DNA from 2 places in the Mesorhizobium sp. M4A.F.Ca.ET.020.02.1.1 genome. Region 2 is predicted to be linked to the other one. Evidence: riboswitches for the same ligand, from Rfam matches in the RefSeq annotation. Region 2 holds a riboswitch; the other holds the start of a gene.

Region 1 (4,445 bases), on a different contig from region 2:
AGCGGCGAGCCTGTCCGCCGCGTCCATCTTCCGTTGGAGCGTGGTCCGGATCGGCCTAGTTGTTGCCGAAGAGGTTGCGGTCGCTGCCCTGGTTGGCGGGCTTCTCGGCGGCCGGCTGCGACTGCTTGATCGAAGCCGTGTACGAGCTGTCGACCGCGGTGGCCGGCTGGTTGGCACCGTCAGAACCGAAGTGGTCGCTGCCGGCTGCGAAAGCGCCGCCCGAGATGGCCAGGAGGGCTGCGGTGGCAAGGATGATTTTCTTCATCTTAGTGTTCCTGAATTTCTGAGGATCCCGAGCGGCGGGCATCGCCCACCGCGGTCAGGGATCGTGTGTTAGTTGTTGCCGAACAGGTTGCGGTCCGAGCCCTGTGCCGGCGTCTGAGCGACCGGTTCCGACTTCTTGACCGAAGCCGTGTACGAGCTGTCGACGGCAGCGGCGGGCTGATTGGCACCGTTCGAACCGTAGTGGTCGCTGCCACCAGCAAAGGCGCTGCCGGAAATGGCCAGAAGGGCGGCGGCAGTAAGAACAATCTTTTTCATTTTTAGTACTCCAGTATATTTTTCCGTCCGTCTAGCGGCGTGTCTTGGGAGGAAAGCGCGTCGTTCGGACAGCCCCGATGTGGGAGAGCCCCTTCCCGGTTTCCAATCACGAAGTTGTTTCGCCTGGACCATGGCTCTGCACCTTGAAATTGTGCCACGGCCTCCCACACGTATTGTATTGTAAAGCAATATCAATATGTTATCCGAATGGACCATCGACCCAGTTGACGATTTGGAAGATCTGCGTTCACACCGTCCTGCACGCATTGTCAACAGAAACGAACCGTTCGGTTCGATTTTAGAATCTCCTAATGGTCACTTTTCTATACTGTTAACCAATTCAGACCCGGTCAGCGGTCGATATGAAGGCGTTTCCAGCGCGCGATTCGGATCGCCCCCGAGGACGGCAATTCGGCGCCAGCGTGCCGCGAACCCGAAACGCGTGTCGCGCCCGCACGGATGCGATGTCGTTTTCGTACCGACGGTCCGCCGGCCTTAGTGATTAGATCAGGCCATCTCAGGTGCCGACCCGTGACGACGGGACGGAGAATTGGGAAGCCGGTCAAATTCCGGCGCTGCCCCCGCAACGGTGGTGGAGTTCAAGTCGCGACGGGAGACCACTGGGCCATCTGGCCTGGGAAGGTGTCGCGCCCGCCCGCAAGGGCACTCCAGAGCCCGGAAACCAGCCCCAGATTTCTAGGCTCGACTGATCGCGGTGGGCGGTCAAGAGGCGGATGGCGCGCGCCTGGCCCTGCCGGTGGCCGCCGTTCCTCTCCATCACCACCAGTTCAGTCCTTGATGCGACCGACGCGAGGGACAGGACATGGATGCGCGCAACGACATGCTGAGGCACCTGCATAACCGCAGGCAGGGCTTTTCGCTCGAACAGCCTTTCTACACCGACCCGGATTACTTCAAGCTCGACATGGAACTAATCTGGTATCGCGACTGGCTGTTCATCGGCCACGATTGCGAATTGCCGAAGCCGGGCAGCTACATCACCGCGCAGATCGGCGATTATCCGGTGGTCCTGGTCCGCGACCAGCAAGGCAGGATCAACGCCTTCCATAATTCCTGCCGCCATCGCGGCAGCCGCGTCTGCAACGCCGAGAAGGGCACCGCGGCGAAGCTCGTCTGCCCCTATCATCAATGGACCTACGAACTCGACGGCAGGCTGCTGTTCGCCCGCCAGATGGCGGATGGCTTCGACAAGAGCCAGTTCGGCCTGAAGCCGGTCACCTGCGAGAGCGTCGGCGGCTACATCTTCATCTGCCTGGCGAAACAGCCAGCCGATTTCGCGCCGATGCGCGCCATGATCGAACCCTATCTCCTGCCGCATCGATTGAGCGAAGCGAAGGTCGCTTTCGAATCGACCATCGTTGAGAAGGGCAACTGGAAGCTGGTCTGGGAAAACAACCGCGAGTGCTACCACTGCGCCGGCAATCATCCCGAACTCTGCAAGACCTTTCCCGAGGCGCCGACCGTGACCGGCGTACATGGTGCCGAAAGCGATCCCGAGATGCAGGCGCATTGGGCGAAATGCGAGGCGGCGGGCCTGCCGAGCAAGTTCCGCATCGACCCCGCCGGTCAGTATCGCGCCACCCGCGCGCCGCTCTTGCGCGATGCCGTCAGCTATACGATGAGCGGCAAGCGCGCGGTGAGGAAGAACCTATCCACGAGCGTCTCGGCGGACCGCATCGGCACGTTGATGCATTACCACTATCCGACGACCTGGAACCATATCCTGATCGACCATGCCGTCACCTTCCGGGTGCTGCCGATCAGCGCCACCGAAACCGCGGTGACGACGAAATGGCTGGTCCACAAGGATGCGGTGGAAGGCGTCGATTACGATCTTGCCGAACTCACCCATGTCTGGACCGAGACCAACGACCAGGATCGCCGCATCGTCGAGGAAAACGCTTTCGGCATTCTGTCGCCGGCCTATGAGCCCGGCCCCTATTCGGAGCAGCATGAGGGCGGCGTCATCCAGTTCGTCGAATGGTACGCCGGCTTCATCGGCCCGCGCCTTGCCGAAGGCGGCCAGCCGACGCTGCGCAGTGTTGCCTAGCACATGGCGCCCAAAAGTGTTGAGCGGTTTTGGCATCACGACATGTGCAGAATGAAAAGGACCAAGGGATGAACGCGATGACCGATCTCGCCCTCTATCGCCATCTCGACGAGATGGCGCCCTGGAACGACCGGCTGCAGGTGCTGGAGGTGATCGGCGTCAGCGACGAGGCGCCGGACGTCAAGACCTTCACCTTCCGCTCCGACAACCAGACCTGGTTCCGCTACAAGCCCGGCCAGTTCGTGACGCTGGAACTGCCGGTCGCCGACGGACCGCTGATGCGCACCTACACGCTGTCCTCATCGCCCTCGCGGCCGTTTTCGATCGCGGTGACGGTGAAGGCGCAGGCCGGCAGCATCGGCACGCGCTGGATGTTCGACAATCTCAAGCCCGGCGCCCATGTGAAGGCCTATGGCCCGGCCGGCGATTTCTCGCTGCACAGCCATCCGGCGGCCAAGTACCTGTTCATCTCTGCCGGCTCCGGCGTCACGCCGATGATGTCGATGCTGCGCTGGCTGAACGACTGCGCGCCCTGGACCGATGTCGGTTTCGTCAACTGCGCGCGCAGGGCGGAAGAGATCATCTTCCGCAAGGAGCTTGAATTGCTGGGCAGTCGCATGCCCGGCCTGTCGCTCGGCTTTATGATCGAGGAACGCTCCAGCCGCGAGGGCTGGTTCGGTCACATGGGGCGGATCGACGCCATAAGGCTTCCGCTTCTGGCACCTGACTACCGCGAGCGGGAAATCTTCTGCTGCGGCCCCGACCCGTTCATGCGCGCCGTCCGGCAGATGCTGGAGGCCGCCGGCTTCGACATGGCCAAATACCACCAGGAAAGCTTTGCCGCGCCGGTGGTGGAGGAGGTGCCGGCGCCGTTCGCGCTGCCGACCGACGGCGGCATCGAGATGCCCGTCGAGGCCGCGACGCCGGTTCGCTTTTCACTTTCCGATGTCGATGCCGAATGCATCGCCGGGCAAACCGTGCTGCAGACGGCGCGCGCTTCTGGCGTCAGGATCCCGGCCGCCTGCGAATTCGGCCTGTGCGGCACCTGCAAGGTGAAGAAGGTGTCCGGCGAGGTCGAGATGAGCCACAATGGCGGCATCCTCGATCACGAGATCGCCGACGGCTTCATTCTCGCCTGCTGCTCGAGGCCGATGACGGCGCTGGAAATCGAGGCCTGATCCGCCGCATAGAACCCCAAAAGTGACAGGTGTCTCGCCGTGTCCATCGTCTTGCCAAGCAGGAACCGAGTGTTTACAGGCGTTCCTCGGGGGGAGCACCGCGGTACCGCGGTTGCTTGAGCTATGAAGTGGGGCAAGAACAATGCGGGCAGCGGATGTCTACGCTGTTGCGAGCAAGGATATCGTTTTTGAATCCTTCGACGGCGAAGCCGTCGTGCTTGATCTCGCGAGCGGAAGGTATTTCGGTTTCTCCGATACGGGCAGCCGTATCTGGCAAGCGCTGTCGTTGGGCGTGCCGGCCCCGGCGCTGGTCGGACTGGCCGCGGGAACGGCGACGATAGGATTGGTCGAACTCGAAAGCTTCATCGCGCAGCTCATCGATTTCGGCCTGCTGGCGCCAGCCCCGGATGCGTCGGCGCAGCCGCTGCCGAGCGGGCTGCCGGCCGAGCTTGCCGCGTCCCGCGAACCCCTGAAAGTTGACGTCCACGACGATCTTGCCGATCTCATCATGGTCGATCCGATCCATGAGGTCGAGGAACCCTTGGGCTGGCCCGCGGTCAAGCACGCGTCGTGAGACATCCGGGAGCGGCCGATCGCATTGGCGACGGTGCGCGGGAACAGGCCATGTCGCAGGTCACCCTCGGAAGCTTGCCGGA
Region 2 (4,445 bases):
TCGCCGCGACGCGCCCGATGCAGCGCGATGCGCTCGCGCATCTCATCGTCATAGGCTTCCGCGGTGGCGATGTAAGCCCATGGCGAGGGACTCGCCGTCACCAGGGTTTCGGCATGCGCCCTCTTGCCGGAGCGCGCACCGCCGATGATGAAGGTCAGTCCCCTGCGATCAGGCAAAGCTGTCGCGCAGGCTGGTGGCCGTGCCGGTGAAGCGGCCGCGCACCACGCCGACGGCGGCACCCAGCACCAGCCAGAACACCAGATCGGTGAGTGTCACGGCGACCACGAACTGGTGATGCAGGCCTTCGGGAATCGGCGTCTTGAAGCTTTCCGGCTGCGGCGCGCCGACGATGTGCGGCGCGACGATCAGGGCTACGGCCAGGATCGCCAGCGGCAGCGATTTGCGGAAGGCGATCAGGCCGAGTCCGGCGGCGGTCGCGACCGCTGTCGCCGTCCACCAGATCTGGCGCGGCAGGAGTTCGGCCGCCGGCATCGCCGGCAGTTCCGGCGGCAGGCCGAGGCCGGGGGCCAGGGTGAACACGGCAAAGCCGGCGAGCCCCCAGAACACGCCCTGGCGCCAGCTGCCGATGCCGCCGGCGAATTCCGAAACCGCGACCAGGATCAGCGCGAAGCCGATGCCGGTGACGATGTTGGCGACGACGTTGAAGGCGAAACGCTCGAAGCCGTCGGCCGGTGCCCAGCCCTCGTCTTCCGCTGGCGCGGCCGCTTCGGCCGGAGCCGGCGCCACGGAACTCATGGCATTTCCGGCCGGAGCGGCGGAGCTCATGGCGTTGCCGGTCTCGGCAGGCGCCGCGGCATGATCATGATGATGGCCGCCGCCGGCCTGTTCGTAGACTTCGGCCTTGAGGATCAGCGGCACGGTTGCATAGGCCTGCAGGCAAGCGAGAACAACGCCGGCCACGAGCCCTGCGATCGCCGCGATGAACACGACGTTGCGAAACAGGTTCATGATGTCAGGCCCTTGTCAGTGGCAGGGAAAGGCCATCGAGTGGCGGTAGTCGTGAGCGGCATTGTGGACGGCATCGAGATGCGAGAAGCCGACAAAGCCGACGACGAAAATGCCGAGCAACGCGGCCATGGCCAGCTGCATGAAGCGCGACTGCGAGGAGACGGAGGTGCCGAGGGAGACGGAAGCGGTCGTCATGTCTTGTCCTTTCGCCCTCCACCCGAGGGCATAGAATTCAACGTTTCTGTCGCCGGCAGGTCTCCTGGCTCGCGGATCAGCGCCCTTCCCCACCTTCCCGAGGAATTTCCTCAGTGGTCTTGGAGAGGACTACCGCACACAGTTGCGGGGGCAGCCACGGCATTGGACGAATTCGCCCTCACCGCATTCCCTCTTGGCTCCAAAAACGGAACCGACGACGGCAGGACTATAGGCAGAATCGTCGCGCCCGGCAAACCAAATTCCGGCGGCCACCAGCGCAAATGCGCCACCGGGCCTAGCTGTCCGACGCGGCAATTCGTTCAGCAACCAGATGCTGCAGCCGCCACAGATGGCTGTCATGGATGCCGCGCTGCTCCAGGTTCTTCACCGTGTTGTAAAGATAGTCTGCGCCCGATCCCCAGTGCCCGCAGGACGTCGCCAGCCTTTCGACCACCTCTTTTTCCTCAAGCGGGCCGGCATAGGTTGTGCCCTTGCGGTTGATGACGAAGGCCAGCGCCCGCAACGTGCCACCATCGCTCGAAAGGTTGAGCAGGCGCGGATGGTAGCTGGTCGGCTTCAGCGTCACCTCGCGCCGCAAGACCTTGTCGAGCTGCTGGCGCCGGTCGGCATCGCCAAGCCTGAAGGCGACGCCCTTGCACTGCCCGCCCCGGTCCAGCGCCATCATCAGGCCAGGCTGCTCCCTGGTGCCGCGCCAGCGCGTCATCTTCATGCAGAAGGATCTGTGCCAGCCGCGCGCGACCGCTACCCGCTCTTCGACATGGTCGATCTCGGGCTTCCAGATCAGCGACCCGTAGCCGAACAGCCAGAGCGGCTCGCTGCCAGGCAGCTCAGCCTCCAGCGTGTCCAGCATCGCATCATAGTCGGCATCGTCCAGATGCATCGCGTTGGGATCAGGCCCGCTGTCCTCGACGACGCGAAAGCAGCGCGCGACCAGCTCCTCGGTGAGCGACATTGTCCTTGGCGGCATGAACTGTCCCTGGGCACCCGACTTGTGAAGCGCCGACCTTAGGGGCGGCGATTGCGTGCCACAATGGCCACGGCGCGAGCGATTGACAAACATCCTGCCCGGGTGTCGGCTGGACCATTCAGGGAGCCGCCTATGCAGCCCAAACCGAGCGACGACCTCTACACCGGCCTGACCAGGCTTGCGCCGACGCTGCCGTCGTCGGCCTATTGGGATGCCGGGGCCCACGGTCGTGACCTCGACGCGATCTGGTACAAAAGCTGGCTGCTGGTCTGCCGTGAGGCCGATCTTGCCCAGCCGCTGGCTTTCAGGACATTCCGCGTCGGCACGCAGGAGATCGTGGTGCTGCGCGACGAGGCCGGCGAATTGCGCGCCTTCCACAACACCTGCCGGCATCGCGGCTCGCAGCTTTGCCAGGAGAGCGAGGGAAGGCTGAAGGCCAGGCTGCTGACCTGCCCCTACCACGCCTGGTCCTATTCGCTGCGCGGCGATCTCGTGCGCGTGCCGTCGAAGTCGCTGCCCGAAGGCTTCGACAAGGCAGACTACCCGCTCTATGGCGTGGCGCTGTCGGTGTGGCGCGGCTTCGTCTTCATCAACCTCGCCGAAGATGCCGCCGGCTCGGCGGAAGCTTCGTTCGACAGAGCTTCCGGCAATCTCGCCAACTGGCCGCTGGAGACGCTGGTCACCGGCCATGCGCTGCGCAAGGTCATGAACTGCAACTGGAAGATCTTCTGGGAGAATTTCAACGAGTGCCTGCATTGCCCTGGCGTCCACAAGGACCTGTCGCGGCTGGTGCCGATGTATGGCCGTGGCCTGATGACGAGGCACGACGATCCAGAATGGGCGCGCCACGCCGACAATGACGCGCCGGAATATTCCGGCGGCCTCCGAGCCGGCGCCGAGACCTGGTCGCGCGACGGCCGCGCGCACGGCCCGGTGTTTGCCGGCCTGACGCCGGCCGAATGCGCCGCCGGCCAGACCTACGCCACAAGCCTGCCGTCGATGTTCATCGTCGGCCATGTCGACTATGTGCGCACCGTGCGGCTTGTGCCGCTCGGCCCCGAGCAGACGGAACTGTCAGCCGAATGGCTGTTCCCGGCCGAAGCGCTCGCCTCGCCGGAAGCCGACATCGACAACATCGTCGCCTTTGGCAGGCAGGTGCTGGAAGAGGACGCGGCGATCTGCGAGGTCAACCAGAAGGGCCTGCGTTCGATGCGCCACGAGGCCGGTGTGCTGATGCCGGAGGAGTACGACCTGCACCGTTTCCACGAATGGGTGCGCGCGCGGCATCAGGCATTTTCGCCCAAACCCTAGAGCGACTTCGGCAGATGCCGCCAGGTGACAAAGCCACGGCCGCCGCCGGCAGCCCGCGCGCGTGGCGAACGCTGAACCCAGGCTCACGGCCGGCCCTCGAACCGCTCGAAAGAAAACGGCGGGCAGCTTGATACCAGGCGACAGAGGTCCCGCCTTCTTTTGTCTGGCTGAACCATGATAGTCGTTTGGTATCACTGAATCGGAATGCGAGACACGATGAGCCTTCAATCGCCGGCCGAACCTGTTCAGGACACGCCGAAGCAAGGACGCATCGTCGCCATCGACATCGTGCGCGGCTTGGCCCTGCTGGCCATGGCGAGCTACCATTTCACCTGGGACCTCGAGAATTTCGGCTATGCCGATCCCGGCCTCACCGCCTTCGGCTGGTGGAAGATCTACGCGCGCTGCATCGCCTCGACCTTCCTGTTCCTGGTCGGCGTCAGCCTGTTCCTCGCCCATGGAAGGCAGATCCGTTGGCCGGGCTTCTGGAAGCGCTTTGCCATGGTCGCCGTGGCGGCGCTGGCCATTTCGTTGATCACTCGCATCGCCACGCCGGATGGCTTCATCTTCTTCGGCATATTGCACGAGATCGCGCTCGCATCCCTGCTCGGCCTCGCCTTCCTGCGATTGCCCTCGCTGCTGACCATCGCCGTCGCGGCGCTTGTGATCGCCGCCCCGCTCTATCTGCGCTCGGAAGCCTTCGACCATCCGGCGCTGTGGTGGGTCGGCCTGTCGGCGACCAACCCGCGCTCCAACGACTATGTGCCGCTCTTCCCATGGTTCGGCGCCGTGCTGTTGGGCATTGCCGCGGCGAAACTCGCTTCCACCTGCGGCCTGCTTGCCAGGCTGGCGAAATTGGCGCCCGGCCGCTGGTCGAACCCGCTGGTCTTCATCGGCCGCCACAGCCTCGCCTTCTATCTGATCCATCAGCCACTGCTGTTCGGTTCGGTCTGGCTGTTTTCGCAGGTGATGCCGGCGGCGC

The links. Region 2 has a riboswitch for cobalamin ahead of EN742_RS12635 (CbtB domain-containing protein). Riboswitches for the same ligand answer to the same signal wherever they lie in the genome.
Region 1: it holds a riboswitch for cobalamin, as region 2 does, so the genes downstream of both, EN742_RS12075 (aromatic ring-hydroxylating dioxygenase subunit alpha) here and EN742_RS12635 (CbtB domain-containing protein) in region 2, are expected to answer to the same signal.

The regions. Positions count from the first base shown of each region.
Region 1 covers NZ_RZOI01000142.1:1,854-6,298, reverse strand. The annotation lists gene EN742_RS12085 (DUF680 domain-containing protein) at 56-265, opposite strand; gene EN742_RS12080 (DUF680 domain-containing protein) at 334-540, opposite strand; cobalamin riboswitch at 1,043-1,246, shown strand; gene EN742_RS12075 (aromatic ring-hydroxylating dioxygenase subunit alpha) at 1,364-2,611, shown strand; gene EN742_RS12070 (hybrid-cluster NAD(P)-dependent oxidoreductase) at 2,689-3,789, shown strand; gene EN742_RS12065 (PqqD family protein) at 3,932-4,363, shown strand; gene EN742_RS12060 (serine kinase) at 4,414-4,445, shown strand, end outside.
Region 2 covers NZ_RZOI01000153.1:2,303-6,747, reverse strand. The annotation lists gene cobU (bifunctional adenosylcobinamide kinase/adenosylcobinamide-phosphate guanylyltransferase) at 1-176, opposite strand, end outside; gene EN742_RS12640 (CbtA family protein) at 169-969, opposite strand; gene EN742_RS12635 (CbtB domain-containing protein) at 985-1,164, opposite strand; cobalamin riboswitch at 1,201-1,395, opposite strand; gene EN742_RS12630 (gamma-glutamylcyclotransferase) at 1,460-2,152, opposite strand; gene EN742_RS12625 (aromatic ring-hydroxylating dioxygenase subunit alpha) at 2,285-3,463, shown strand; gene EN742_RS12620 (DUF1624 domain-containing protein) at 3,680-4,445, shown strand, end outside.